DNA from 3 places in the Novosphingobium sp. HR1a genome. Region 2 is predicted to be linked to each of the others. Evidence: riboswitches for the same ligand, from Rfam matches in the RefSeq annotation. Region 2 holds a riboswitch; each other region holds the start of a gene.
What was found. A riboswitch is a leader RNA that binds a small molecule or an ion and turns the genes downstream of it on or off. The one in region 2 is predicted to bind cobalamin.

Region 1 (9,573 bases), on a different contig from region 2:
TTGACGCAATCCACCCGCAGGCAGACACGCAGGATCAACGTTCAACATAAAGCCTTTGGAGAGTCGGATGATCGACAAGGCCATCGACGGCGCAGTTGCGGCCGTTGCGGATATTCATGACGGCGCATCGGTGATGATCGGCGGTTTCGGCACCGCGGGCATGCCCGACGAACTGATCGACGCGCTGATCGCGCGCGGCGTGGGCGACCTCACCATCATCAACAACAACGCGGGCAACGGCGAGCACGGCGTCGCCGCGCTGATCCGCGAGGGGCGGGTGCGCAAGATCGTCTGCTCGTTCCCGCGCCAGTCGGATTCGCACCATTTCGACGCCGCCTACCGCGCCGGAACGATCGAACTGGAACTGGTTCCGCAAGGCAATCTGGCCGCGCGCATCCAGGCTGCGGGCTCCGGCCTCGGCGCGATCTTCACGCCGACCGGCTACGGCACGCTGCTGGCCGAAGGCAAGGAAGTGCGCGAGATCGACGGCAGGCACTACGTGCTCGAATACCCGATCCAGGCCGACTTCGCGCTGATCAAGGCGCACAAGGGCGACCGCTGGGGCAACCTCCTGTTCCGCAAGACCGCGCGCAATTTCGGGCCGATCATGGCGATGGCGGCGAAGACCACCATCGCGCAGGTTTCGCAGATCGTGCCGCTGGGTGACATCGACCCCGAAGTGGTGGTGACGCCGGGCATCTTCGTGCAGCGCGTCGTCACCATCGCGCCCGCCGTAATCGCCGTAGCGGCTTGAAAGGAGAGGATAATATGAACCGCCTCAACCGTGACCAGATGGCCGCCCGCGTCGCCCGCGACATTCCCGAAGGTGCCTACGTCAACCTCGGCATCGGCCTGCCCACCAAGGTCGCCAACTACCTCCCTGCGGAGCGCGAAATCTTCCTGCAGAGCGAGAACGGCCTGCTCGGAATGGGGCCTGCGCCCGCTCCGGGAGAGGAAGACTGGGAGCTGATTAATGCCGGAAAACAGGCAGTTACTCTGCTTACCGGCGGCTGCTACTTCCACCATGCGGACAGCTTCGCGATGATGCGCGGCGGGCATCTGGACATCTGCGTGCTCGGCGCTTTCCAGGTTTCCGTGCACGGCGACCTCGCCAACTGGCACACCGGCGAGCCCGATGCGATCCCGGCGGTCGGCGGGGCGATGGACCTTGCCATCGGCGCCAAGCAAACCTTTGTGATGATGGAACTTCTGACCAAGCAGGGCGAGAGCAAGCTGGTCGAGAACTGCACCTATCCGCTGACCGGCCTCGGCTGCGTGTCGCGGGTCTACACCGACCTTGCGGTGTTCGACCTCGGCCCTTCCGGCGCGAGCGTGGTGGAGATGGTCGAGGGCCTCGAAATCGAGGAACTGCGCCGGATCACCGGCCTCGATCTGGCCTTCGCCAAAGATGCCGAGCCCGTCTGAGCAGGCGGCACCCAACGATACCATAACGGCACCTAACATACCCCCAAGGGGGGCAAAGGACGATCCCGACATGACCGAAGCCTTCATCTGCGACGCCGTACGCACGCTCATCGGTCGCTACGGCGGCGGCCTCTCGAAAGTGCGCGCCGACGACCTCGGCGCCGTGCCGATGCGCGCGCTGATCGCGCGCAACCCCTCGCTCGACCCGGCCGCCATCGAGGAGGTCTTCTACGGCTGCGCCAACCAGTCCGGTGAAGACAACCGTAACGTCGCGCGCATGAGCCTGCTGCTGGCGGGCCTGCCGCACACCGTCCCCGGCGTCACCCTCAACCGCCTGTGCGCTTCGGGCCTCGAAGCGGTCGGCACTGCGGCGCGGGCCATTCGCAACGACGAGATGGCGCTCGCCATCGCGGGCGGCGTCGAGAGCATGACGCGCGCGCCCTTCGTCATGGGCAAGTCCGACAGCGCCTTCGGCCGCGCGCAGAAGCTGGAAGACACGACGATGGGCTGGCGCTTCGTCAACCCGGCGCTCGACGCGCTCTACGGCACCGAGACGATGCCGCGCACCGGCGAAAACGTTGCCGAGGACTTCGGCATCAGCCGCGCCGACCAGGACGCCTTCGCCCTGCGCAGCCAGCAGCGCGCCGCCGCGGCGCAGGCGAGCGGCTTCTTCGCGGAAGAAATCGTCCCCGTCACCGTGCCGGGGAAGAGGCGCGACGAGACGCTGGAGGTGTCGATCGACGAACATCCCCGCGCCGACACCACGATCGAGACGCTGGCCAAGCTGAAGCCCTTGTTCGGTCCCGAAGGCACCGTCACGGCAGGCAATGCGTCCGGCATCAACGACGGCGCGGCGGCGATGTTCGTCGCCAGCGAGGCGGCGGCCAGGGCACATGGGCTGACGCCGCGCGCGCGTATCCTCGGCATGGCGTCCGTCGGCGTCGAGCCGCGCGTCATGGGGATCGGCCCCCTGCCCGCGACGCTTAAGCTGATGGAGCGGCTTGGCCTGACCATCGGCGACTTCGACGCGATCGAGTTGAACGAGGCCTTCGCCAGCCAGGGCCTTGCCGTCATGCGCGGGCTTGGCCTGCCAGACGATGCGCCGCACGTGAACCCCAACGGCGGCGCCATCGCACTGGGTCATCCGCTGGGCATGTCGGGCGCGCGCATCGCCATGAGCCTCGTGCACCAGCTGGAGAAGACCGGCGGCAGGCGCGGCCTCGCAACGCTGTGCATCGGTGTCGGCATGGGACTGGCGCTGGCGGTCGAGAGGGTCTGACGCCGCTCGGCCGGGCCGCCCGCGTATCCTCGATGATCGCCCGGGCGGCCTGCCTGTCCCTTGACCGATGTGGACAGGCGATGCAGCCATAGCCGCAGAGGCGGATCGCTTAGCCGAACGCCTCCGATCACCGCACGCTGCCGGCGGTGCGAAGGACCTGCCGATGCCGCTGATCGCCGATGCCGAGTTTTCGAAGCTCAACATTCCGCTGCTGCGCCATTTCCCGGAACTGGTGCAATCCCTCGGCGGCGATGTCGGCGAACTGCTGCCACTGGTCGGAATGGCGGCAAAGGACTTTCGCGACGACGCTGCGGAACTGACTTATCCGCAGGCGATCCGGTTACTGGCGCTTGCCGCAGATCGCCTGAACTGCCCCGATTTCGGAATGCGGCTGGCGTTGCGGCAACGCGGCGGCGCGATTTTCGGGCCGCTGGGCAATACCATGCGCAATTCGAAGACATTCGGGGACGCCCTGCGCTTCGCCAGTGCTCATACGAACGCTCACAGCCGCGCCGCGCGTGTGTGGCTGCGACCCGAGCCTGAAGAGGGCACCATCTTTGCCGGGCACGAACTGCTTCTCGAAACCAGCCGCGACCGTATTCAGGCCATCGAACAGATTCTGCTGGTCGGCCATCTCGAGGCGATGGAGATGACCGGCGACTATGCCCGCGCGCGCATTATCCATTTTCGGCATGAACCCGTGTCGCGACCGGCTGAATATCGCCGCTACTTCGGCTGCGACGTGCACTTCGGCGAGCCCGCAGACGGGATCACGTTCTCCGACCGGGATCTTGCCACCCCGGTGCTCACCCAGAACGCGCAGGTCCGCAGCGATCTGGTCGCCTACATCGAGAGGACTTTCCCGAAGCAGCGTCCACCCGTGGACGCCGAAGTGCGCGGACTGATCCTGCGCAAGCTGACCCGGGACGACTGCGGCAGTGCCGAAATCGCCCGCACCCTCGCCATTCATCACCGGACCCTGCGTCGGCGACTGAAGCAGGAGGGCACCAGCTTCCAGGCGGTCAAGGACGATGTCCGCCGCGATCTGGCGCTGTACTACCTGCAGCAGACCGGTATCGATTTCCGCGGCATTTCCGAGAAGCTGGGGTTCGCGGAACAGGCAGTATTCTCCCGCAGCTGCAGGCGCTGGTTCGGCCAGTCGCCCACGCAGTTGCGCGGCCTACGCGCATCCGTCTCCAACATATCACCGTCATTACCGTGAAGTGGGAACCCATCTCCTGACGGCGCCTGTTGCACGATCGTCAGATGGGTCCCCGCCTTCGCGGGGATGACGAAGCAGGGTCAGGTGACGATGCCTTCACCCGTATCGATCACGCCCGCACCGCGATCTCGTACTGCTCGATATAGTCGCGAAAGTGCTCGCGGACGCCTTCGCGGCTGAGGCCGAATTCGGCCAGGTCATATTCGTGCTTGCCGTGCTTGCCCTTGGGGTTTGCAGCCAGGTAGGCTTCCATGGCTGCGCGGGCTTGCGGCGTGAAAGGCTCGTCGAACCTTTCGTAGATGCCCTGCGCCGTGGCGAGCGGGTCGCGCACCAGATCGCGATACTGCACGTCGAAGATCGCATCGTGCCCGTGCTTCGCACGAAAGGCGTTCGACCGCGCGATCATCAGGTCGAACGTCTCCAACAGATTCTCTCCGATGGCCCGAAGATCGACCTGATCGCTGTACATCCGCCGCACTTCCTTGACGAGGCTGCAGGCCGAGCCCAGCACTTCGACCGGATCGCGGTGCGTCATGACCAGTTGCGCGTCAGGAAACTCGGCCGTCAGGGCATCGAGGAACAACGGGTGCCAGGGGTTCTTGAGCGTCCAGCGCCCCGGGGCATTGGCCTGAAGCAGCTGCAGCAGCCGCTTTTCGTAGCGGAAGGCGGGCGCGTAGTCGGCCTCGTCCAGGAACCAGCGGTGGTAGCCCGGAATGTCCGCCTGGGAATCGTAGAGCTGCGCGCAGAACGACGGCGCCATGGCGAACTGGCACTCGGTCGGGCTGTCGGCCTCCTCGTAATGGATCGCGGCGATCTGCGGCGCGTACTTCAGCCCCTGCAGCGTTCGCGTCTGGCAGGCATCGTGACGGGGACCGGCGTGAAGTTCCTGCACCAGCGGCGGCGGCACCGAATCGAACGCTTCCCAGCGCAGGAACGCGCGGCGCGCCGGGTCGGCTTCCAGCAGGTTGATCGCCAGCGTGGTGCCGGTGCGCGGAAGGCCGAAGACGAACAGCGGCTTCTCGACCGGGCGCTCCAGAAGTTCGGGGTGGCGCGCCAGCCAGTCTTCCACCCGCATCCGGTTCGCCATCGCGGCGACTAGTGCATCGACCGATCGCGCCATCCCGGCTTCAGTAAATCTGGCTTCGTCCTCGTAGGACTTCAGCAGCACGCCAAGCCCTTCGAGGATCGCGGGATCGCCGAAGTCGCTCAATCCGGTCCGTTCGCTTGCCGCTGCGACGATGTCCTGCGCCTGCATGTCTTCTCCCTCATCCCGTGCCGCGTCATCGCGCGGCGTTCGGAAGGGATCATGAAGACATGGGGCACACTTTAGAAGCTACCCGCCGATCACCTTGGCGATATCGGGCGATCAGACCGAAAGGATCAGGGAATCATCGCTGCGCGGGGGCGTACCGTCGTACGAGGGCAGAGGCTCGAAGTGCTCGTTCAGCAGTTCCATCGACGAGAGGCCCGCCAGCTTGAACTGGCCGAGACCCGGCTCCTCGTCGCTGCGGCGTGCCTTCGCGGGGTTCATGGCACTGACGACAAGATCGCCGTGCCTTTCGAACAGCATGTGCGGGGCAAGCGTGATCGTGTTGCCGTTGTAGCGCGCCGTCACGAACTTTCGCGTGGCTATGGCTTCCATCAGGGTGAGTCGTGGATCAGTCATCGGCACCGCAAATTGCACGGGTTGCCCAAAATGAAAAGCAAGGTTGCAACCGAAAACTCGCAGGACGGGCTTTCGGAAGGCCCCACGCGAACGGCTTGCAAATCGTGCGCGCAGCGAATAATCCCCCGCCCGTCCCTCCGAAAAGGGGGACACGATCGCGTTGGTGCCTTCCGAAAGGGGCTTAAAAGGGAACGCGGTGAGAGGGGCTACCCCTCGAAGCCGAGGCTGTCCCTGCAACTGTAAGCGGTGAGCGCGATGCATATCGCGGCAGGCCAATGTGCCCTGCCGCAGCCACTGGGCCGGACGCTAACTCCTGCGAGGCCTGGGAAGGCCGTGCATCGCGCGACGACCCGTTAGCCAGGAGACCTGCCAGCGTCCGGTCGCTCTTGCCTTGGTCCAGGGGATGGCCGCGGCACGGTGTACTCCGTCTGAGCGACGAACTTGCGGCCAGGCCGCAACGGCGGGTTTCGCCGGTCGCTCGTTCGCGCCCGCTTCCCGCCGCTGCGCCCGCGCGGGGGACGTCCCTTGCGCGGGAACCTGTCCGTTCGACTGGGAAACGCAACGGGGGTTACAACATGAATACGAGATCGCTTCTTTCCGGCCTGATCGCTTCGGGCGCGTCATTCTGCATGCTTGGCATGTCCGCGACTTCGGCTGAGGCGCAGGAAGCCGCCGAGACGGCGCCGGAGAATGCCAATAACACGGATGCGGGCAACATCGTCGTCACCGCGCGCAAGGCGGGTGTCCTGCAACTCGGCCAGCAGGCCGACGCCTCCAGCCGCCTCGGCCTCACGCCGATGCAGACGCCGGCCAGCGTCGACGTCATCACCAGGGAGATGATCCGCAGCCTGGGCGACCGCACCGTGGTTGCCGCAGCCGCGCGCGCGCCGGGGCTCATCAACAACAGCTCGGCCTTCGGTTACTCGCTGAGTTCGCGCGGGTTCACCGGCTACACCTCGGTGATGCAGCTCTACGACGGGATGCGCGTCTACACGACGACCACGCAGACCTTCCCCGCCGACCCGTGGATGGCCGAGCGGATCGAGGTCCTGCGCGGTGCGGCCTCGGTCCTCTATGGAGAGGGCGGCATCGGCGGCGCGATCAACGTCGTGCGCAAGAAGCCCAATACCGAGCAGTTCGAAGGCGAGGTCCGTCTCAGCGGCGGTTCGTTCGATACTTATGCGGCGGCGGGCGGGATCGGCGGGCCGATCGGAGACAGGCTCTCGTACCGCGTCGATCTCAGCTACAACCGTTCGGACGGGTGGATGGAGCGCGGGCAATCGCGCAGTCTTGCGCTTTCGGCGGCGCTGCGCTGGCAGGCGCGCGACGACCTCGTGCTGACGCTGACGCACGACCGCGCCGACCTCGACCCGACGATCTGGTACGGCACTCCGCTGCGAGACGGCAAGCTGGTGCGGGACATCCGCAAGAAGAACTACAACATCGCCGACCGCTCGCTGCGTTTCGACGATGCCTGGACCCAGGCCAAGGCCGAATGGACACCGGCCGAGGGGGTGACGATCACCAACGTCGCCTACTATCTCACCGGCTTCAAGCACTGGCGCAATGCCGAGGGCTATGCCTGGTCCGGCGACCAGATCCGCCGCTCGAGCTATCTGGAGATTGTCTACAAGACGAAACAGTGGGGCGACCGCTTCAACGCGGTGTTCGATCATACACTGCTTGGCATGGACCACCGCCTGAGCCTGGGCGGCGAGTACAACACCGGCTCGCTGCTGCGCACCGACAGTTCGCCCAACAGCCGCTTCGACCTCGTCGATCCTTGCGACTATACGCCGGGCACGTTCCTCGACGGCACATTCGGCACCCGCTACAAGTACAAGACCGATGTGCAGCAATGGGCGCTGTTCGGCGAAAGCCGGCTCTCGCTGTCCGACCGGCTCTCACTGGTGACGGGGCTGCGCTATGACCGTCCGAAGACCGAGCGGCACGATGCCCTCGATCCGGCGGCGGACTACACCGCCCGCTATCCGAGCACCAGCTGGCGCACGGGGCTGGTCTACAACCCCAGCGACACGATCTCGCTCTATGCGCAGTATTCGGCGGCGGCGGACCCGGTGACGGCGTTCCTCACGGCGACGCTGGCGCAGACCACCTTCGACGTTTCCACCGGGCGCCAGTGGGAGGCCGGGGTCAAAGCGACTTTCCTGGACGGACGCGGCGAGTTCACGCTGTCGGGCTATCGCATCGTCAAGAAGAAGATCCTGACCCGATCCGCCAACGATCCCACGGTGTCGGTGCAGGTCGGACAGCAATCTTCCTACGGCGTCGAGGCCTCGTTCGGACTGGCGGTGACGAAGGAATTCAGCGTGCTCGCCAACGGCACGATCCTGAACGCGCGGTACGACGACTTCGACGAACTGGTCGACACCGCGCTGGTCAGCCGGGACGGCAACATGCCCATCGGCGTCGCGGAAAAGGCGGCCAACCTGTGGCTGTCATGGCGGCCGGTGCAGCCGCTGCATCTGGACGCGGGCCTGCGGTATGTCGGCAAGCGGTACTCCGACGCCGCCAATACCCGGCGCATCCCGGCCTATACGCTGGTCGATGCCTCGGCCCGCTACGACCTTGCAGAGAAGACGAGCGTGACGCTCAACTTGCGCAACGTCTTCGACAGGATCTACGTCCAGAACAGCTACTCCACCTCGCAGTGGGTCCTAGGTGAGCCGCGCAGCGTCGCGGTCACCTTCGAGCAGCGGTTCTGACCGTGGCGGGGAGGCCGAAGCCAGGGCGAGAGCCGAACTGGCGCGCGATCGCCGCGCGCGTGCTGGCGGCCACCGTCGGCGCCTACGCGCTGTGCTACGCGTGGATCGGCGCAGCCGTACGCGTGCTGCCGATGGACGGCGTGGACGCGAACATCCTCGCCACCTGCCTTGCCTTCATGGTGTTCGTCGCGGTGATCCTGCGGGCCTTCGCGGTCCGCAGCGTCACGCGCATCTGGTGCGAACTGCTCGTGGGCACGGCGCTGCCCATGGGCCTGCTGCTGGGGCTGGGGCGGTGAAGGACACCCTGCGCCAGTCGATGGGCTGGCTTCATACCTGGTGCGGGCTGCTGCTGGGCTGGGTGCTGTTCGGCGTCCTGCTGACGGGATCGCTGGCGTTGTTCTACACCGAGATCAATCTCTGGACGACGCCCGAACTGCGCTCTCCCGTCACCATCGACCGCACCCATGCGGTGCGAATGGGCCGCGCGTACCTCACCCGCGTCGCGCCCGATGCACGGCAGTGGCGCATCGTCATCCCCACCCCGCGCGAGCCGGTGCTGCGCCTCGTCTGGACCGACCGCGCGGGCAAGGCCACCACGCACCGGCTCGACCCGCAGACCGGCACCCGCATCCCGCGCGACATGGACGCGGGGTTCTTCTTCATGCGCTATCACTACACGCTGGGGATCGATCGCAAGTCCAGCCAGCTGGGCTTCCTGATCGTCGGTGCGGCGGGCCTCGCCATGCTCGCCGCCTCGATCAGCGGCGTGATCATCCACAAGCGGATATTCCGGGATTTCTTCATCTTCCGCCCCGGGGCCTCGCGCCAGCGGGCGTGGATGGACGCGCACAACGTGCTCTCCGTGCTGCCGCTGCCGTTCCACGTCATGATGGCCTATACCGGCCTCGTCCTGATCTATTACGCCTACATTCCCGCCGGAGTCGCCATGCTGAACGGCGGCGATGTGAAAGGCTACCAGACCGCCGCCGCGCAATCGCTCTACATCGACGGCGGCATCGATGGCGACTGGCCGCCGGGCGCGCCCCGCCGCACCGTGGACCTCGCGGCGCTATTGCCGCGCGCCGAACGGGCCTGGGGCGGCGGACCTGCCGTGAACATCTATGTCAGCCAGCCCGACCGCGCCAATGCCGTGGTCGAGATCTGGCGCCAGCGCGACGACCGCATCGCCAACTTCCCCGACCGCGTGGACTTCGCAGGCTCCGACGGCAAGCTGCTGCGCGTGCTGGTGAAGCGC
Region 2 (9,573 bases):
CGGGGACATGCGCGATGATGGTCTTGCCGATATTGGCCTGCCAGATGCCCACGGTGCGCACCCCGTCAGGTCCGGCTGCGACATAACCCGCATGGATCGCGAAAGCCCCGGCGGCGGTCGAAAGGTTGCCGCAATTGCCAGACCAGTCCACGAAATCGGTGTCGATGGAGACCTGCCCATAGAGGTAGTCCACGTCGTGCCCTTCGCGCGTGCTGGGCGAGAGGATCACGCATTTGCTGGTGCTGGAGGTCGCGCCGCCCATGCCGTCGATCTGGGCGCCGTAGGGGTCGGGGCTGCCGATCACGCGCTGGAACAGGCGGTCGCGAGCTTGGCCGGGAACGCGCGCGGCTTCGGGCAGGTCTTCGAGGCGGAAGAACACGCCCTTGCTGGTGCCGCCGCGCATGTACGTGGCCGGAATGGCGATCTGGCCCATCAGACGGTTTCCGCTTCGGAAGCGAGGAAGTCGGCGGCAAAGCGCTGCAGCACGCCGCCCGCTTCGTAGATCGAGACTTCCTCGGCCGTATCGAGGCGGCAGGTTACGGGAACCTGCGTCGCCGCACCGTCGGCATGGCGGATCACCAGCGTCAGCGTGGCGCGCGGGCGGCGCTCGCCCTCCACATCATACGTTTCGGTGCCATCAAGGCCCAGCGTCAGGCGAGTGGTGCCGGGCTGAAACTCCAGCGGCAGCACGCCCATGCCGATCAGGTTGGTGCGGTGTATGCGCTCGAACCCTTCGGCGACGATGGCTTCTACGCCCGCCAGCCGCACGCCCTTGGCCGCCCAGTCGCGCGAGGAGCCCTGGCCGTAATCGGCCCCTGCCACGATGATCAGGGGTTGGCGGCGCTCCAGATAGGTCTCGATCGCTTCCCACATGCGCGTCACTTTGCCGTCGGGCTCGACGCGGGCGAGAGAGCCCTTTTTCACCGCGCCGTCCACCACCGCCATCTCGTTGACCAGCTGCGGGTTGGCGAAGGTCGCCCGCATGGCGGTCAGGTGATCGCCGCGGTGCGTGGCGTAGGAGTTGAAGTCCTCCTCCGGCAGCCCCATCCGCGCGAGGTATTCGCCCGCCGCCGAACTCGCGAGGATCGCATTCGAGGGCGAGAGGTGGTCAGTGGTGATGTTGTCGGGCAGGATCGCCAGCGGGCGCATGGCCTTGAGCGTGCGCGGGAACGCGGCCAGCGCGCCGACGCCTTCGGTATCCCAATAAGGCGGGCGGCGGATATAGGTGGATTGCGGCCGCCAGTCGTAGAGCGGGCTGGCCTCGTCACGCGCGCGTGGCGCGAACATCGGGTCGTAGACGTCGCGGAACTGCTGCGGCTTCACTGAGGCGGCGACGATCGCGTCGATGTCCTCGTCGCTGGGCCACAGGTCGGCAAGGCGGATGTCCTTGCCATCCACCACGCCCAGCACGTCGTTCTCGATATCGAAGCGTATCGTCCCCGCTATCGCATAGGCGACGACCAGCGGCGGCGAGGCAAGGAATGCTTGCCTAGCATAAGGGTGGATGCGCCCGTCGAAGTTGCGGTTCCCCGAAAGGACGGCGGTGGCGTAGAGATCGCGTTCGATGATCTCGTTCTGGATCGCCGGATCGAGCGCGCCCGACATGCCGTTGCAGGTGGTGCAGGCATAGGCGACGATGCCGAAGCCCAGCGCTTCCAGCTCCGGCAGCAGGCCGGATTCCTCCAGATAGAGGCGTGCGACCTTCGATCCGGGTGCGAAGGAAGTCTTGACCCACGGCTTGCGCGTGAGGCCCAGCGCATTGGCCTTCTTCGCGACAAGACCCGCCGCCACGACATTGCGCGGGTTGGAGGTGTTGGTGCAGCTGGTGATCGCGGCGATCACGACGGCGCCATCGGGCAGCAGCCCATCGCGCTCCTGCGCCACCGCCTTGTCGAGATCGACGGCGATGCCGCGCTCCTCCAGCGCCGAGGTCGGCAGGCGGCGGTGCGGGTTTGAGGGGCCAGCCATGTTGCGCACGACGGTTGAAAGGTCGAACTCCAGCACCCGTTCGTATTCGGCATTGCGCAGGTCGTCGGCCCAAAGGCCGGTCAGCTTTGCATAGTCCTCGACCAGCCGGACATGATCGGGATCGCGGCCCGTCAGCAGCAGGTAGTCGATGGTCTGGCTGTCGATGTGGAACATCGCAGCGGTGGCGCCGTATTCCGGGCACATATTGGAGATTGTCGCGCGGTCGCCGATCGAGAGGCTGTCGGCGCCTTCTCCGAAGAACTCGATCCATGCGCCGACGACGCGGCTCTGGCGCAGGAACTCGGTAATGGCGAGGACGATGTCGGTGGCGGTTATACCCGGCTGGCGTTGCCCGGTGAGGCGCACGCCAACGATATCGGGGAGGCGCATCATCGAGGCGCGGCCCAGCATCACCGTCTCGGCTTCCAGCCCGCCGACGCCGATGGCGATGACGCCCAGCGCATCGACGTGCGGCGTATGGCTGTCCGTGCCCACGCAGGTATCCGGAAACGCGACGCCATCGCGCACCTGAATGACGGGCGACATCTTCTCCAGATTGATCTGGTGCATGATGCCGTTGCCCGCCGGGATCACATCGACGTTCTCGAAGGCGCTCTTGGTCCATTCGATGAAGTGGAAGCGATCTTCGTTGCGGCGATCTTCTACCGCCCGGTTCTTGTCGAAGGCGGCTGCATCGAAGCCGCCATATTCGACAGCGAGCGAGTGGTCGACGATCAGCTGCGTGGGCACCACCGGATTGACCTTGGCCGGATCGCCGCCCTGGTCGGCGATGGCGTCGCGCAGGCCGGCAAGATCGACCAGCGCGGTCTGGCCGAGGATGTCGTGGCATACGACGCGCGCGGGATACCAGGGGAAGTCGAGATAGCGCTTGCGCTCGACAATCTGGGTCAGCGCATCGCTCAGCAGCGCCGGATCACAGCGGCGCACCAACTGCTCGGCGAGCACCCGGGAAACGTAGGGAAGGCCGCTATAAGCGCCGGGGCGGATGCCCTCGACGGCGGCGCGCGTGTCGAAATAATCGACGGCGGTTCCAGCTGACGTTCCAGGGAAGGGCTTGCGATAGGCGTGGTTCATGGGCCTCTTATCGGCAGCGCCGCCGCCTGTGAAAATGGCTGAAAAGGCGAAGACTTGCGGACGGATTTCTGCAAATCTGCAAACTTTGCGAATTCAGGCTGCGGCCGCGTTCTGACGGATGGGGCGTGACTTGCCGTGCTCGTCGACGCAGACCATCTCGAAACGGCCTTTTACCGCGAGCGAGCGTTCGCCGCTGATGAGCCCCTCGGCGGTCATCTCCACTTCGACCGTCAGCGACGAGCACCCTTCGCGCACGACGTAGGCGTGCAGTTCGACGAGTTGTCCGACTCGGACCGGGTGGCGGAACTCGATCTTTTCCGAGGTTCGCATCACCACCGCCGCGCGGGCATGGCGGCTTGCGGCGATGAAGGCAGCCTTGCCCAGCAGGCTGAGCGCAGTGCCACCGAACAGCGTGCCATAGTGGTTGGCCTGTTCGGGAAAGACCATTTCGCACAGCCGGGTCGATGGGGTGTCCGCGGGCAGGGCATGGGCAGTGGGCATGGTGGTATCTCCTTTGCGAAGACAGCCAACCACGCGCCGGGCGCGGGACAAACCCCTGAAAGCGGGAAGGTTGCGAAGGCCTTCCGTGCAAACCCGCGAATGTTGCGAATTCGTAGTGGGTCCAACGCCAAGGAGCCTTGTCAGAGCCCGTCCGGTTCCCGGACGAGCCCTGCGGCTCGTTCAGCCGGCGAGTTCCTCTCTGACGATCCGCGCGCCAGCGCCAAGCGCGTTCAGTTTGCCTCGAGCCACGGCGCGGGGCAGCGGGGCCATGCCGCAGTTGGTGGACGGGTAGAGCTTGTCAGCTTCCACGAACTGCAGGGCCCTGCGCAGGGTATCGGCCACCTCTTCGGGCGTTTCGATGGTGTCGCTGGCCACATCGATGGCCCCGACCATGACCTTCTTCCCGCGGATCAGTTCGATGAGGTCCAACGGAACCCGCGAGTGATGGCATTCTAGCGATACGATATCGATCTTCGACTTTTGGAGATTCGGGAAGGTCTGTTCGTACTGCCGCCATTCCGCCCCCAGGGTCTTCTTCCAGTCGGTGTTCGCCTTGATGCCGTACCCGTAGCAGATGTGGACCGCCGTTTCGCATTTCAGCCCTTCGGCAGCCCTCTCCAGCGTGGCGATCCCCCAGTCGTTGGCCTCTTCGAAGAAGACGTTGAACGCGGGCTCGTCGAACTGGATAATGTCGATGCCTGCCGCCTCCAGTTCCCTGGCCTCCTGGTTGAGGATCGTGGCGAATTCCCAGGCCAGCTTTTCCCGGCTGCGGTAATGGGCATCGTAGAGCGTATCGATCATCGTCATCGGGCCGGGCAGCGTCCATTTGATGGGCTGATCGGTCTGCGTGCGCAGATACCGGGCATCATCGACGAAGACCGGCTGCGGGCGGGCGACCGCGCCGACGACCGTAGGCACGCTCGCATCGTAGCGATTGCGGATCCTGACCGTCTCACGCTTCTCGAAATCGACGCCGCTCAGGTGCTCGATGAATGTCGTAACGAAGTGCTGGCGGGTCTGTTCGCCATCGCCGACGATGTCGATCCCGGCCTGCCGCTGATCGTCCACGGCCAGGCGCAGCGCATCGTGCTTGCCGGCGACCAGTTCCTCGCCTTCCAGCTTCCAGGGCGACCAGAGTTTCTCGGGCTCGGCCAGCCAAGAGGGCTTGGGCAGACTGCCAGCGGTCAAAGTGGGCAACAGTGTTTTCATGTTGGATGACCTTGTGTGCTGTCTTGTCAAAGGATGTGGCTGGCGGCGTAGCCGGCGGACCAGCGGTCCAGATCGGCCTGGTACGGCCGGATGAAGTGCTCTTGCGCAAACCGGCCCTGCTCGATGGCGAGGCGGCTGCGCTCTTCGCGGTCGTAGACGATCCGGGTGGACGAGAAGTCCTGATGGTTCAGGCTGGGCCGGAAGCATTTCCCCGCAGCCGAATTGGCGTTGTAGATTTCGGGCCGGTAGATCCTCTGGAACGATTCCATCGTGCTGATCGTGCCGATCAGTTCGAGGCTGGTGTAATCGCTTGCCAGATCGCCGGTGAAATAGAACGCCATCGGCGCGACACTGCCCCGAGGCATGAAGTAGCGCGCCTGCAGGCCCATCTTCGCGAAGTATTCGTCGGTGGAGGAGAACGCGCTCTGCCGGTACTCGATCCCCAGGATCGGGTGGCGGTTTTCCGTGCGATGGTAGGTCTGGCTGCTCGAGACACTCAGGCAGATGACCGGAGGCTTCGCGAAATTGTCCCGGTATGTAGGCGAGGCCAGGAAGTGCCGGAACAGGTTGCCGTGCAGATCGCCGAAGCCCTCCGGCGTCGCGAACGTAGACCGTCCCTTGTTATGCTCGGCCAGCAGCACGCTGAAGTCGTAATCGCGCACGTAGGACGAGAAATTGTTCCCGGCGATCCCGGCGATGCACGTATCGGTCTTTCGGTCGATGATGCTCGGCTTCAGGATCTCGATCATCGGGAAGGCATCGCCGCCATCGCCCGCAGCAACATGCATCTCGACCGAGACGATATCGAGCTCGACCCGGTAGCGGTCACCCTCGGGATTGTCCCAATCCGCCAGATCGTTGCAGCGGTTGTCGATCATCCTGAGGGCAGCCTGCAGGTTTTCCTGGCGGTGCTCGCCTCTGGCCAGATTGGCGAAGTTCGTCGTGATCCGCGTGTTGTCGGAGGGGCGATAATTCTCGTCGAAGCGAATGCTGCTGATGGAGAATGTGAGATCGTCGTCTGTCATGGCCGGTTGTCCTGAAGATCGCCTGATCGTGGGCGCCAGCGGCGCGCCGGAAGCGATACGGGTGAGGCGAGGGCGTGGGAATGTCGGGTTGGCGTGTGTTGCGGGCATGCACGGTGTCCTGCGGTCCGGCGCGAACGCCGTCCGTCGTTGTGGTTCGGGAATGGGTCTGGATTTGCGGCGCGCCGCGTCAGGCGGGGCTCAGCCCGATGACACGGCGCGCGGGCGCATTCGTCGATTTGCGAAGGGGCGGGACAGGATTGCAAACATCGACCGATCACCTGCTTTGGCCGGGCGGAAGGATCGAAGGAAGAACGCGCAAAGTAGGAGCGGCCCACACGGCGGATAGACTGCGGGCCACGCTTCAAGCGCGATCCACCGGAGGAACCCCCGTCCGAGGAACGTTATGGCGCCGAAGGCAGGTCTCCTGGCTTGCGGGTCATTGCGGCGGTTCCGGCCTTCCCGAGCCTTGTGCAAGGCTCAGTGACACGAAATGGAACCGCCACTCGCCACTTACAGTTGCGGGGGCAGCGCCGGACTCTGCCCCGAAGGGCACCACCGGCTTCCCGTCTTAGCCCCGCCGTCATGCCTGAAGCGGGGAACCTCGACACGCTCTCTCAACACCATCGCCAGCCAACTGTCAACCATCATATAAAGATATCTTTATATGATGGTTTCGATGTGAGGCTATTCCGTCAGCGACGCAGTCCGCGCTCGTACTTGGCCGAGGAGCGGTACACGTGAGGAAAGGCTGGAAAGCTCCTCGAGAACCTGCAAAACTATGATGGTTTCTTGATCTGAACATCGCGGTCGCCGCTGCGGCATTGCTGATTGGCAAGATCTGGAAATGCTCAAGCAGGTTCGCCGTCACAGCGGTGATCCTCAAGTCCATGGAGCAGACGTGACCGGGGACGCCGTGCAGGTGACCGGGCATCAGGCCGCCGCTCAACGACGTGCGGGTCTTCTCCGTCAAGGGTTCGTTCGACTGCCATGTCTGCCGCAATGCAACTGTCCCCCCATGGCGGTTACTGTGGGTACGCGCCTGCACACTCTCGTCTCGCCCGCATATCTGCAGAACTGCGCTGGCGCGTGGACGGCGATGGATGGCGACTGTCCTTCGGGCGATGTTTTGAGGATCATGTTGCCTTGGGTTTGCGAAGGGGGCAGGCGAAGCGTTTCGTACGTGCCGCGTTCTGGCCGCGTGCGCGGATCGAGTGGCGTGCGCTGAACGAGGCGTTCGTCATCTTGGCGCCTGACTGCGGACCCGATTCAGTCGATCTGGCTGATCTGATGGGCCGTCTGGTCGAACTGGCCAAACGACCGCTTACGCCTAAGGAACTTCTTGCGGTGCTGCCGCTCACCAACAAGGAACGCGTGCGCTGGACCAAGGACGGTCGTCTTACCCCCAGTGGATCCGTGAGTATCCGTAAGGGGCAGATCGTATCGGTGCCGACCTATTCGGTATCGCAGGTTGAGCGCCTGCTGGGCGCTCCTCAGGTCATTTGCGACTGGCGCGAAGAAGATGCGCGTCTGGGCAAGGATGGCCACTGACGCCAGCGTCTCGCAATGCCACATTCTCCATGCTCACTGGTTGTCGCCGGTAAGCACGCAAACGAGATCCAACCGCCCGACCATGACGGTCGAGCGGCCGGACGCAAGTATCATTCCGGCTTGTGTTCCAGCGTGAAGCTGAGCGTCGCCGTGAGTTCGACATTGCGGTACTTGGTCGGGTTGTCGCTAGGTCCGTTATAGACGGCATGAATGACATTGAGGCCTTGGTTACGCACGACGAGCGTTACGGTGCCGTCGGTGCCGGTCACGACCTCCTTCGCGTCCGGGTCATTCACGAAGTCAGCGATGAGATGGGCCCCGGCCACCGGCTGCCCCTGGAAGAGAACCTTGTACTTCAGCTTCTGCCCCAGCAGCTTCGGGATCGGGCCTACCGGCACGATCTGAAGCGTCTGGCCGGGCAACGCCGGTATGCTGCCCATCAGTTTGCCCTGGATCCGCACTGCATACTTGATGTTGTTGGTCGAGATTTCGGCGCCGGGCATCTCGTCGAGGCCCTTCTTTTCGTACTCGCCGCCCTTCATGCGCGACCACACGCCGTTCTGCAGAACGGCGGTGACGAAGGCGGGTTTGACTTCGGTTTCGACGAGCATGGCGAGGCCCGAGACCCGGTGCAACACCTTGATCGACGTGCCCTCGGCATCAAAGGCGGCGACCGTGTCGATCAGCGGCTCGCGCTTTACCATGTCCATGTCGTCGGCGCCTTCGCCATAGACGAGCACGATCTGCTTCGAGCGTTCGGTCAGGTAGATACCATGGGCTTGGGCAGGTACGGTGCAGAGCGTGAGGAGCGAGGTGAGGATCGTGGCATTCAACGCGGTTTTCATCGTGCACATCCTTGCTTTGGTTCGATCGAGGGCATGGTGGAGGTCTCGGCCGGAGACAGGGGTTGCGCCCCGCATCACAGGCTCAAGCATCACAGGCCAACCGTGATGCTGGCGACGGCGCTCAAGGGGGCGCCCGGATAAAGATTGCTGCCGAAGCCGCGCTCGGCGTACTTCTTGTCGAGCAGGTTGTTGACGTTGACCTGCAGCTTCACGTTCTCTGCGAGCGGATAATAGGCGAGCAGGTTCACCGTGGCGTAAGGCCGGATATAGGGCGCGGTGGCCGCCGTGCCTGCTATGCGTCCGCCCAGATACGTGACGCCCGCGCCTGCACCCAAGCCCGCGAGGGCACCGTCCTGAAACTCGTAGACATTGAGCAGGCTGGCCGAATGGCGCGGCGTGTTGGGAAGACGCTGCCCTAACGGAAGACGGTTGTCCTTCGTCACCTCGGAATCGGCGAAGGCATAACCACCCACCACGCGCCAGGCGCGCGTGATGTTGCCGGTGATGGAGATGTCGATGCCCCGGCTGCGCACTTCACCTGCGGCAATGCTGTAATCGAGGTTGTCCGGGTCGGTGGTTGCAACGTTCTGCTTGGTCGTGTGGAACAGCGCCGCCGTCGCGCTCAGGGTGCCGTCCAGCAGTTCGAGCTTCACGCCCGCCTCGTAGCTGGTGCCCCGCTCGGGATCTAGCACATTGCCGTTCACATCAGCGGCCGTGTTCGGCTTGTTGGAGCGCGCATAGCTGCCGTAGAGCGAGACTTGCGGGCTGAGCACAAAGACAGTGCCGAGGCGCGGGGTGAACACCGTCTGTCTGAAGGCGGAAGTCACGCCATTACGCAGGTTGAGGTTGTCGCTCTCGAATCTTTCGAGCCGTCCGCCGACCAGCACCTTCAGCCAGGGCAGCAACGATAGCTGATCCTGAGCGTAGCCGGCGAAGGTCCGCGTCTGCGTGCGGATGCTGGTGAAGCTGCCATTAAGCGGCGGTATGGCCGATCCGTAGACCGGGGCGAAGATGTCGATCGTGAAGGGCGAGAGCGTCGGGCTCGAATTGCGGATGACCTCGGTGTAGTGAAACGCCTCGAATTCGGCGCCCAGCAGCACTTCGTGCTCGATCGTGCCGGAGGCGAATTTGCCGGTCAGGTTGACCTGCGCATCGAGATCACGCCATCTCAGCGTCCGTTCGCTGTAGGTCCGCACCAGGGTGCGGCCATCGGCGCGCACGCTGGAGGCCTGGATGCCGGGGCCGCCCAGTTCGCCGTTGTAATATTGCATCCCCGCACGCAGCTTCCAGTCCCGGCCCAGCTTGTAGTCGGCGACGATGTTGCCGAGCCCGTTACGCACGCGCCAGCGGCCAACCGATGGCTCTCCGAAGAACCGGGAGGA
Region 3 (9,573 bases), on a different contig from region 2:
CTTGTCGACAGCCTTCATCAGCCCGATGTTGCCTTCCTGGATGAGATCCAGGAACTGCAGACCGCGGTTGGTGTACTTCTTGGCGATCGAGATCACCAGACGCAGGTTCGCCTCGACCATTTCCTTCTTGGCGATGCGCGCTTCACGCTCCGCCTTCTGGACCATGTTCACGATGCGGCGGAACTCGGGGAGCGCCATGCCGGTGGCAGTGGCGATGTCCGAGACTTCCAGACGGATGCGCTCGGCAGGTTCAGCCTCGTTTTCTGCGAAGGCAGCCCATTTCTTGTCCTTCCCGGCCACTTCTGCGACCCAGGCGTCGTCCAGTTCGCGGCCCGTGTAGGCTTCGAGGAAATCGGCGCGCTTCACCTTGTGACGCTCGGCCAGACGCAGCATCTGGCCGCCCAGCGTCGTCAGGCGGCGGTTGAAGGTGTAGAGGTTGTCGACCAGATACTCGATCTTGGCCGCATGGAACTGCACCGATTCCACCTGCGCGGTGAGATCCTCGCGCAGTTGCAGGTACTGGTCTTCCTTGGCGACCGGGAAATCGATGCCCAGCGCCAGCGCGTCGAGCCGATCGCTCTGCAGGCGCTCGAAGGTGCGGAACAGTTCGGTGATAAGCGCGAACTTCTCCAGCGCCTCCGGCGTAAGCGCGGCTTCCATCTGACCGAGGGAGAGGGTGTTGTCCTCTTCATCGTCCTCGACCTGACGCTTGGGGATCGGATTGCCGTCCTCGTCGACTTCCTCCGAGTTGTCCTCGCCGGAATCGTCATCGTCCTTGAAGGAAGGCCCGGCGGTGGCAGCGGAAATCTCGCCGTCGCCATCGCCCTCACCGTTTTCGGCCAGATTTTCGGGCTGCGGCTCCTTGGAGAGCATCGCGTCGAGATCGAGAATCTCGCGAAGCTGCATGTCGCCGTTGTTGAGCGCTTCGGACCAGCCGATGATCGCGTGGAAGGTCATGGGGCTTTCGCAAAGCCCCATGATCATCATGTCGCGGCCGGCTTCGATGCGCTTGGCGATGGCAGCCTCGCCCTCGCGGCTGAGCATCTCGGCGGCGCCCATCTCCTGCAGGTACATGCGGACCGGGTCGTCGGAACGCGCGAGCGTGTCCGCCTTGCGGGTCTCGCCGGGACGGCGCCGGGAATTGCCTTCGTCGAACCCGGTATCCGAACCGGAATCGTCATCGCCGCCATCGACGGCTTCCACGCCGTCTTCCTGCTCACCGTCCTCATCGTCATCATCGTCGTTCTCGACGATCTTGACGCCCATTTCCGAGATCGCGGCCATGATGTCCTCGATCTGATCGGTGGTCATCTGGTCCTGCGGCAGCGCGGCATTCAACTCCTTGACCGTGATGACGCCCTGGCTTTTGGCGCGCGCGATGAACCGCTGGACCGAACCCTTGTCCAGGTCGAGAAGAGGAGAGTCGTTGTCGCCGCTGCGATCGTCGTTAGTCATGCAATCCGTTGTCGTTATTGGCCTTTTCATGACGATGGTGACGCCAGGACAAGGCTAGGTTCTCAGATCATCAGCCTGATGATGCCGGTGAAGGGCGGCCTACAGGCAGGGATGAACCACTTCAGGTCTAAGGTTCAAGCAATGCGGCCGGACATCGGTTCCAGGAGGAAGCTGGTCCGCCCGCATGCTGCACGTTCGAATCAAGGAAACACGTCCCTCGTCCCGCAGTCGGCCTGTCGAAGGCAGCTTTGATCAAGGCCTTCGACATAAGCCGCTCGATGTCCGTCGCCGATCGCGATGCGATCGAGGAAAGCCCGAGATGAGGCCATGACCTCCTGCGGCAGCCATGGCCAGATCAGTCAGCGCTGGACCAGATTCACGGCCGACGCCTTGCCCCGACGATCGATCTCGATTTCGAATTCGAGTTGATCGCCTTCCGAAAGGCCATGCAGACCGGAGCGCTCGACGGCGCTGATATGCACGAACGCATCAGGCTGGCCGTCATCGCGGACGATGAAGCCGAAGCCCTTCATGCTATTGAAGAACTTGACGGTGCCGGTGGCCTTCTCGCCAGTGGACTGATTCTGAACAGGTGCGGCACTTCGCTCGCGACGTTCGGCAACGATGACCTCGCCCACGATGGTCAGTTCGGAAGCGGAAATCTTGCCGCCTCGCTCGACCAGCTGGAATTCCAGCTGCTGACCTTCCGCCAGCGTTTCGAGGCCGGCGGACTGCACGGCGCTGATGTGCACGAATGCATCGTCGCCGCCGCCTTCAAGCTGGATGAAGCCGAAACCCTTGTCGGGGTTGAAGAACTTGACCGTCCCACGGCCCTGACCGACAACCTGGCCCGGGCCGCCGCGCGAACCGCCACCGCCACCGCCAAAACCGCCGCCTCGCGATCCGCCGAAGCCGCCACGCTGGCCGCCACCGAAGCGGTCACCACCGCCAAAGCGATCGTTGCCGCCGCCCCAACGATCATCGCCGCCGCCGAACCGGTCGCGACCTTGGCCGCGATTTCCCCTGTCGAATGTCATCTTTTAAGTACCTTAAGCTAAGTCCGAGAAACCTATCCTCGCGAGTGAACGTAGCACGCAAGGCCGCAGAACCCGTTTCAGGGTGCAGGATGAAAGGCGATAGCAGCGCAACGACGTCTTGGCGACCAGAGTTCTGCGATCGGCTGCGATGCATGGCACGGAGGCGACTTTAGCACAGCGATGACCGAAATTTCACGCAATTCGACAATCGATCCGGCCGTCGCCGACCCTTGCCAGGCGCTCGGAAGCAAATTTTGCTCCCCGGAGCGGCCCGTCAGCCCTGGCATCGCTAGTCGGGAGTTCAGGATACAGGCCGTACCTGGACGCCATACAGACAGGCTTGTGCCGTGAAACCGTTTGAGATAGCGCGCCATATCTGCCCTTCATTGGTGCAGACAAGATCGCGCTGGTGCCTCGAAAGAGGCTTAAAAGGGAACACGGTGAGAAGGCATGCCCTTCGAATCCGAGGCTGTCCCTGCAACTGTAAGCGGTGAGCGCGATGCATATGTGCGGTGGGGCAAAGGTTCCTGCCGCCAGTCACTGGGCCGGACGCTGCAACATGCGAGGCCTGGGAAGGCCTTGCATCGTCGCATTGACCCGTGAGCCAGGAGACCTGCCTGCGTCTGGTCGCTCATGCCATGGTCCAGGGGGTGGCCAAGGCCCGGAATCATTCCGTTCGAGCGACGAACCAGCGGTGGAGGCCGCATCGGTTCGCGCAGACGGTCGCCCGCGGCGTCCGACCGCCGGCGCGCGTCGACCGTCTTGATGGCGGCAAGCCTCCCACCCAGTCGCAGGCGTCGGGGGGAATGATGATGAATTTGATGAAAAGCGCTGCGCTGGTGCGCATCGTGGCAGGTACCGCAATGGCGCTGGCGACGATGCCCGCTTGCGCCGAAGAGGCACCCGCCGGCGGCGCGGATGGCGGTTCCGGCGAAATCGTGGTGTTCGGACGCGGCGAGGCCAAGATCGGCACCGCCCATGCCGCCAGCGAGGGCAGCGTCGGCGGTTCCGACCTGCTGGTCCGTCCGCTTCTGCGGGTCGCCGAACTGCTTGAGGCGGTGCCCGGCATGGTAGCGGCGCAGCATTCGGGCAGCGGCAAGGCCAACCAGTACTTCCTGCGCGGCTTCAACCTCGATCACGGCACCGACTTCACGACTTATATAGATGGCGTGCAGATGAACCTGCGCAGCCACGGGCATGGCCAAGGCTATCTCGATCTCAACGGCCTGATCCCCGAGATCGTCGCCCGCGAAGATTTCCGCAAGGGGCCGTACCGTGCAGATGGCGGCGACTTTGCACTGGCCGGCGCGGCCTACATGACGACCATCGATGGGTTCGACCGCCCGTGGATCTCGGTCGAGGGGGGATCGTACAAGTCGGGGCGGCTGGCCGCCGGTGGCACCATCAAGGATGTGGCGGGTGGCAGTCTCACGCTGGTGGGGCAGGCCAAGCGCTATGATGGTCCCTGGCAGGAGGCCGAGCATCTGCGGCATTACTCCGGCTTTGCGAAGTACATCGTGTCCGCTGGCGAAGGCACCGTCGAAGCATCGCTCCACGCCTACCACGCCACTTGGCGGCCGACCGAGCAGATCCCCGAGCGGATCATCGGCAGTGCGCTGTGCCCTGACGAATTCTGCTCGCCCGATCCTTCGGCGCGTGGCCGCGCAACGCGCTTCGTCGGCAACGTCGCGGTGCGACAGCCGAACTGGAGCGCTAATGTCTATGCCCAGTACTACGACTGGAACATGTATTCGAACCCAACTTATGCCGATCCGGACGGCACCAGCGCGCAGATCGACCAGTTCGACAAGCGCTGGGTCGTGGGTGTCACCGCGCGCAAGCAATGGGCTTTGGGCTCGACGCTGCAACTGGGCATTGGCACTGAAAATCGCTACGATCACATCGGCGACGTCGGGGTGAATCGCACCGAAACCCGCGCTTTTTTGTCCTCGCTGGGTCGATATCACGTCGAGGAACTGTCCGGCGCGCTCTATGGCGAAGCGACCTGGAAGCCGTTACCCGGCCTCAGGCTAACCGGAGGCCTGCGAGGCGATTACTACCACTACACCGTCCGCGCGCGCGACGCCATGGCGACCGAACTGGGAGCCGGCAGCGGACACGATTCGATCGTCTCACCCAAGGTATCGGCAGCCTACGAGATCGTCCCGCAGTTCGAAGTCTATGCCAACTGGGGCCGCGGCTTTCACTCCAACGACGTGCGCGGTGCGGTGAACGTGGAATCGCCCGTGCCCGTTCTGGTGCGCGGCACCGGCAAGGAACTGGGCGGGCGCCTGCAACTGGGCACCGTCTCACTGACCGCGACGTACTGGTGGCTCGACGTGGGCAGCGAACTGCGCTTCGTCGGCGATTCCAACGCGGTGGAGCCGACCGGCGCCAGCAAGCGTCATGGCTACGAGGTGGTCGGGTTCTGGCGCCCGCTGCCGTGGCTGGCGCTCGACGGCAGCTATGTCGCCAGCCACTCGCGCTACGACAACGGAGATCGCATTCCCAACGCGGTCGAGAACGCGGTCTCCGCCGGCGCGGCTATCGTGCTCGACCCCTGGGAGGCGAGCGTGCGCGTCCGGCATCTCGGCCCCTACCCGCTGATCGAGGACAACTCGCTGCGCGACAAAGGCAGCACGATCGTAAACGCCCGCGCCGCATGGAAGGGCCGCAAGATCGAGATCTACGGGGAGGTGCTGAACATCTTCGACAGCCGCGACAAGGACATCGCGTACTACTACGAGTCCTACATCCCGGCGTTCGACACCAATGGCCCGGTCGAGGGACGTCTCAGCCGCGTGATCGAACCACGCACGTTCAAGATCGGCGCACGCTACACGTTCTGATCACCAGCCACGCCCTGTCCCGTCATTCGACGGGATAGAGTGTCGGTTGCCGCTTATCCGGGCCATGATCCGGGGATGCGTGCTACGCTTCGTGTACATCTACACCGTACCGCAGGAAGCGACGAGCGAGACCATAAGCGACATTGAGGCCTGTCTTGCGGCTGGCGCATACAACCCGCCAACTGGCCTCAGCCTGCCGCTGGACCGGATCGTGGGGCGCATGCAGGGTTGGAAGAAAGGCCGATCAGGCTGAATGTGCACTCGCCATCTCGGAAGCGCTGCGCGCATCAAAGGTTCGGCCCAGGTCAGCGAGCTTCACAGCACCCAGCCGGGCGACCAGCAAAGCCTCCGCCTCCGAAAGCGCCTCCGCCAGCGCCTCGTTGACAGCCGCCTCAACCGCGCAATCAGGATTGGAATGCTCGCTGCCGATAGCAAAGATGCGTGGTCCTCCTACCGCTCGATGTACGTCGAGGAGCGACACGGTCTCCAAGTCTGCCGCGATGGCCCAACCGCCACCATGCCCTTTTTCCGAGCGCACATACCCTGCCTCGCGCAGACCAGCCATCGTGCGTCGGACGACAACGGGATTGGTTCCCAGCATCTCTGCGATAGTTTCGGACGTCATTGCCCCCTCATGCCGCGCCATATGGAGCAGCACGTGGAGCATTCGCGAAAGGCGACTGTCATTACGCATATTTCGATTCTTCGCATTCCAGCCGGATTGGCAAGCATCATGTTTCACGATACTTATTATGTTACATGATTCGTGGAGCGTTCGAAATGCGAGAGTTCGAGAACCCTGATCACTGGGATGCTGCCGCTCGGCACTATGAGAAGACTGCGCACCCCTTCACTGCTCGCTATGCCGAGGCGGCGGTTGCGAGAATATCCCTCGGGTCCGACAGCCACGTGCTGGACATAGCCGCAGGCACCGGTGCTTTGGCACTGGCTGCCGCGCGAACAGGCGCGAAGGTGCTGGCAACAGACTTTTCTCCAGGCATGGTCGCTCGTATCGCCGCCACCGGTCACCCCAATGTCGAGGCCAAGACAATGGATGGGCAAAACCTTGCGCTCCCAGACGGAGGGTTCGACGCCGTCTTCTCGATCTTCGGGGTCATCATGTTTCCCGACTGGCGCAAGGGGTTGGCCGAAATGGCCCGCGTTACGCGCCCTGGCGGCCACGGCATCGTGGCAACCTGGCAACAACGCGGTGCCGCGACCTTTCTTCTGCTCGGAGATATCCGTCGAAAGCTCTTCCCCGGCCGTGATGGCATGGCAATGCCGGAAGCCGTCGGCGTCCTCAGCGATCCGGGGAACTTCGCTCGCGAAATGATCCTTGCGGGCTATCGCGATCCCCGGATCGAGCCAGTGACGCATGATTATGAGCTCGACGTCGGGGCACTCGACGATCCCGATACATTGTTCGGCATGTCGCCCGACTGGACGAGCCTCAATGATGGGGAAAAGGCAGAAGTTATTACCGAGGTCAGGCAGATGGCGGGCGAACGCTCCGTATTGCCGATCCCTTCAACCGCGCTGATCGTGGTCGCTCAGCGTTGATATGCCGGGATCGTGCGCGACTGGTCGGGATTGGAGAGCGCCGTACTCGACCCTTTTCGGGGGTCCAGCGATCGAGTTCCGCCATACAGATGTAGGCCATCGGCAGTTGCTAGTGCAGCGAGGGCCAAGCGAAGACTGAAGATCAAATATCTGCATGCTTCTCCTGCCTCTTCTCTTCTCCGGAAAGCCAGAGCAGGGACATCGGCAGCAGCAGGAGCATGAATGCGGTGGCGGAGATGATGCCGCCCACGATCACGCAGGCGAATGGTCGCTGCGTTTCGGAACCGATGCCTGTGGAGAGGGCCGCCGGCAGCAGGCCCAAACCGGCCATCAGCGCCGTCATAAGGATCGGCCGCAGGCGGTCGATGGCGCCTTCAAGCACGGCCACGCGATAGACATCGCCGTTCTCGTAGCGGTGCGTGATGTGCTCCAGCATGACGACACCGTTCTGCACCGATATGCCCGCCACGGCGATGAAGCCGACCGCTGCGGACACCGACATGTGGAGCCCCGCCAGCGCCAGCGCCGTGACGCCGCCGACCGTGGTGAAAGGCACCATCGCAAGGATCAGCAAGGCGGAGCGCACCGAGCGAAATGCACCGAAAAGCAGGATGAAGATGCCGAACAGCGCGATCGGCACGATCACCTCCAGACGCTGCATGGCGCGCTGCTGGTTTTCGAACTGGCCGCCCCAGGTCATCTGGTAACCCGACGGCAACTTGATCTTGTCCTTCACCGCCTTCTGCGCATCGACCACGAAGCTGCCCTGGTCGCGCCCGTCGACGTTGGCCTTGATCGCCACGTTGCGACTGCCGTTCTCGCGGCTGATGCGCGATGCACCGACCTGAACCGAGACTTGCGCGATTTCACCCAGCGAGATCGTGCCGCCCTGTGGCAGCGGCACCTGTAGATGCGAGAGATCATCCACCGCGTTGCGCTGATCCGGCGCAAAGCGCACGACGATGTCGAAGTTGCGATCCGCTTCGTAAGCGGTGCCGACCGTCGCGCCGCCGAAGGCGGTGGCGATGGCGGTGTTGGCATCGTCTGCGTTGAGGCCGTAACGAGCCATCGCATCCCGGTCGAGCACGGCGCGCACTTCGGTCTGGCCGCCAATCTTCACGGCATCCACGTCCGACGCGCCCGGCACCGCAGCCACCACCCGCGCGGTCTGCTCGCCCAGTTGCTCCAGCACGTTGAGGTCCGGCCCGGTGATCTTCACCGAGATTTCGCCCTTCACGCCCGAAAGGCTTTCCTCGACGCTGTCTTCGATCACCTGGCTGAAATTGGTGGGTACGCCGGGGATCTTGTCCACCTGCTTGCGCATGTCATCCTCAAGCGCGGCCTTCGAGCCGAACTTGGAACGCCATTCGCTGCGCGGCTTGAGGTCGATCAGCATCTGCAGGCTGGACGGTCCCTTGGGGTCGGTCCCGTCGTCCGGGCGGCCGGTCTCGGAGCCGACATGCGCTACTTCCGGGTAGGAAAGCATGATTGCGCGCACACGCTTCTCGACCTTGCGCGTGGTCTCCATCGAGGCCGAGGGCGTGAGCTGGACGGTGAGCCAGATGTTGCCTTCGTCCAGCTTGGGCAGGAACTCAGAACCCAGACGCGGGATCATCAGGAAGGCCAGCACCAGCGCCAGCCCGGAGGCCACAACCACCGCCTTGGTGCGCGGCAGCGCCTTCTCCACCGTGCTGCGATACCCATCGCGCAGACGGTCCATCCAGACGATGTGCTTTTCCGCCATGTCGTAGCGTTCGACAAGGAAGCTCAGCACCGCCGGCAAGAACGAAAGCGTCAGCACCAGCGCCGCGCCCAGCGCAAAGGACAGCGTCAGTGCAACCGGCGAGAACATCTTCCCTTCCACGCGCTGGAAGGTGAAGATCGGCACGAAGGCCATGATGATGATGGCCTTGGAGAACAGGATCGGCCGCGCCAGGTTGGCCACCGTGTTGCGCAGCACCTGGTTGCGCCGGATCCTGTCCGGCTGCACGCCCCCGTGCCGCGCCGCTTCCAGCGACAGCGCGACCATCAGCGCCTCCACCAGCACAACGGCAGAGTCGATGATGATGCCGAAGTCCACCGCGCCCATCGAGATCAGGTTGGCGGGCACGTTCACCGTATTGAGGCCCGCGAAGGCCGCCAGCAGTGCCAGCGGAATGATCGCCGCGACCACCAGCGCCGCGCGCCAGTTGCGCAGGAACACCAGCAGCAACACCGTCACCAGAGTGGCGCCGACGACGAGGTTTTCCGCCACCGTCTCCACGGTCTTGTCGAGCAGCTTGGTGCGCTGGTAGGTCGCGCGGATCTGGATCGGCGGCTTGCCCGTGCGCTTCGCATCGGCCTGGAACTGCGCGTTCATCTTGTCCACCGCGTCGCGCACGCCCTGCACCACCACGGCGGCGTTCTGGCGCTTGACCATGGTGACGATGCCTTCGCTGACATCGTCCTTGTGGTCGTAGGCAACCATGCCGCTGCGTTCGGGCGTGCCGATCTGCACGTCGCCCAGATCGCGCACGCGCACGGTATTGCCGTTCTGCGCGCGGACCACGGTGTTACCGACGTCGTCGATCGACTTGTAGAGGCCGACCCCGCGCACCACGACGACTTCGTCGCCGCGCGGGATCACGCCGCCGCCAACGTTTGAGTTCGCCTTGCCCACGGCGGTCTGCACG

Region 1: linked by a shared signal. The riboswitch ahead of HWN72_RS26040 (TonB-dependent siderophore receptor) and the one ahead of HWN72_RS21030 (DUF1852 domain-containing protein) in region 2 are both predicted to bind cobalamin.
Region 3: linked by a shared signal. The riboswitch ahead of HWN72_RS02125 (TonB-dependent receptor) and the one ahead of HWN72_RS21030 (DUF1852 domain-containing protein) in region 2 are both predicted to bind cobalamin.

What each region holds. Positions count from the first base shown of each region.
Region 1 is NZ_JABXWS010000098.1:11,408-20,980, forward strand. Features, by position in the region: gene HWN72_RS26010 (3-oxoacid CoA-transferase subunit A) at 68-754, shown strand; gene HWN72_RS26015 (3-oxoacid CoA-transferase subunit B) at 769-1,425, shown strand; gene pcaF (3-oxoadipyl-CoA thiolase) at 1,496-2,704, shown strand; gene HWN72_RS26025 (AraC family transcriptional regulator) at 2,868-3,926, shown strand; gene HWN72_RS26030 (sulfotransferase) at 4,036-5,181, opposite strand; gene HWN72_RS26035 (hypothetical protein) at 5,293-5,592, opposite strand; cobalamin riboswitch at 5,737-5,981, shown strand; gene HWN72_RS26040 (TonB-dependent siderophore receptor) at 6,168-8,318, shown strand; gene HWN72_RS26045 (hypothetical protein) at 8,321-8,614, shown strand; gene HWN72_RS26050 (PepSY domain-containing protein) at 8,611-9,573, shown strand, end outside.
Region 2 is NZ_JABXWS010000077.1:79,255-88,827, reverse strand. Features, by position in the region: gene prpF (2-methylaconitate cis-trans isomerase PrpF) at 1-433, opposite strand, end outside; gene acnD (Fe/S-dependent 2-methylisocitrate dehydratase AcnD) at 433-3,063, opposite strand; gene HWN72_RS21040 (acyl-CoA thioesterase) at 3,157-3,564, opposite strand; gene HWN72_RS21035 (methionine synthase) at 3,745-4,773, opposite strand; gene HWN72_RS21030 (DUF1852 domain-containing protein) at 4,800-5,798, opposite strand; cobalamin riboswitch at 6,195-6,417, opposite strand; gene HWN72_RS21025 (hypothetical protein) at 6,885-7,346, shown strand; gene HWN72_RS21020 (DUF4198 domain-containing protein) at 7,457-8,191, opposite strand; gene HWN72_RS21015 (TonB-dependent siderophore receptor) at 8,281-9,573, opposite strand, start outside.
Region 3 is NZ_JABXWS010000010.1:702-10,274, reverse strand. Features, by position in the region: gene rpoD (RNA polymerase sigma factor RpoD) at 1-1,455, opposite strand, end outside; gene HWN72_RS31705 (cold-shock protein) at 1,815-2,492, opposite strand; cobalamin riboswitch at 2,883-3,128, shown strand; gene HWN72_RS02125 (TonB-dependent receptor) at 3,299-5,341, shown strand; gene HWN72_RS02120 (Rrf2 family transcriptional regulator) at 5,586-6,035, opposite strand; gene HWN72_RS02115 (class I SAM-dependent methyltransferase) at 6,101-6,901, shown strand; gene HWN72_RS02110 (efflux RND transporter permease subunit) at 7,044-9,573, opposite strand, start outside.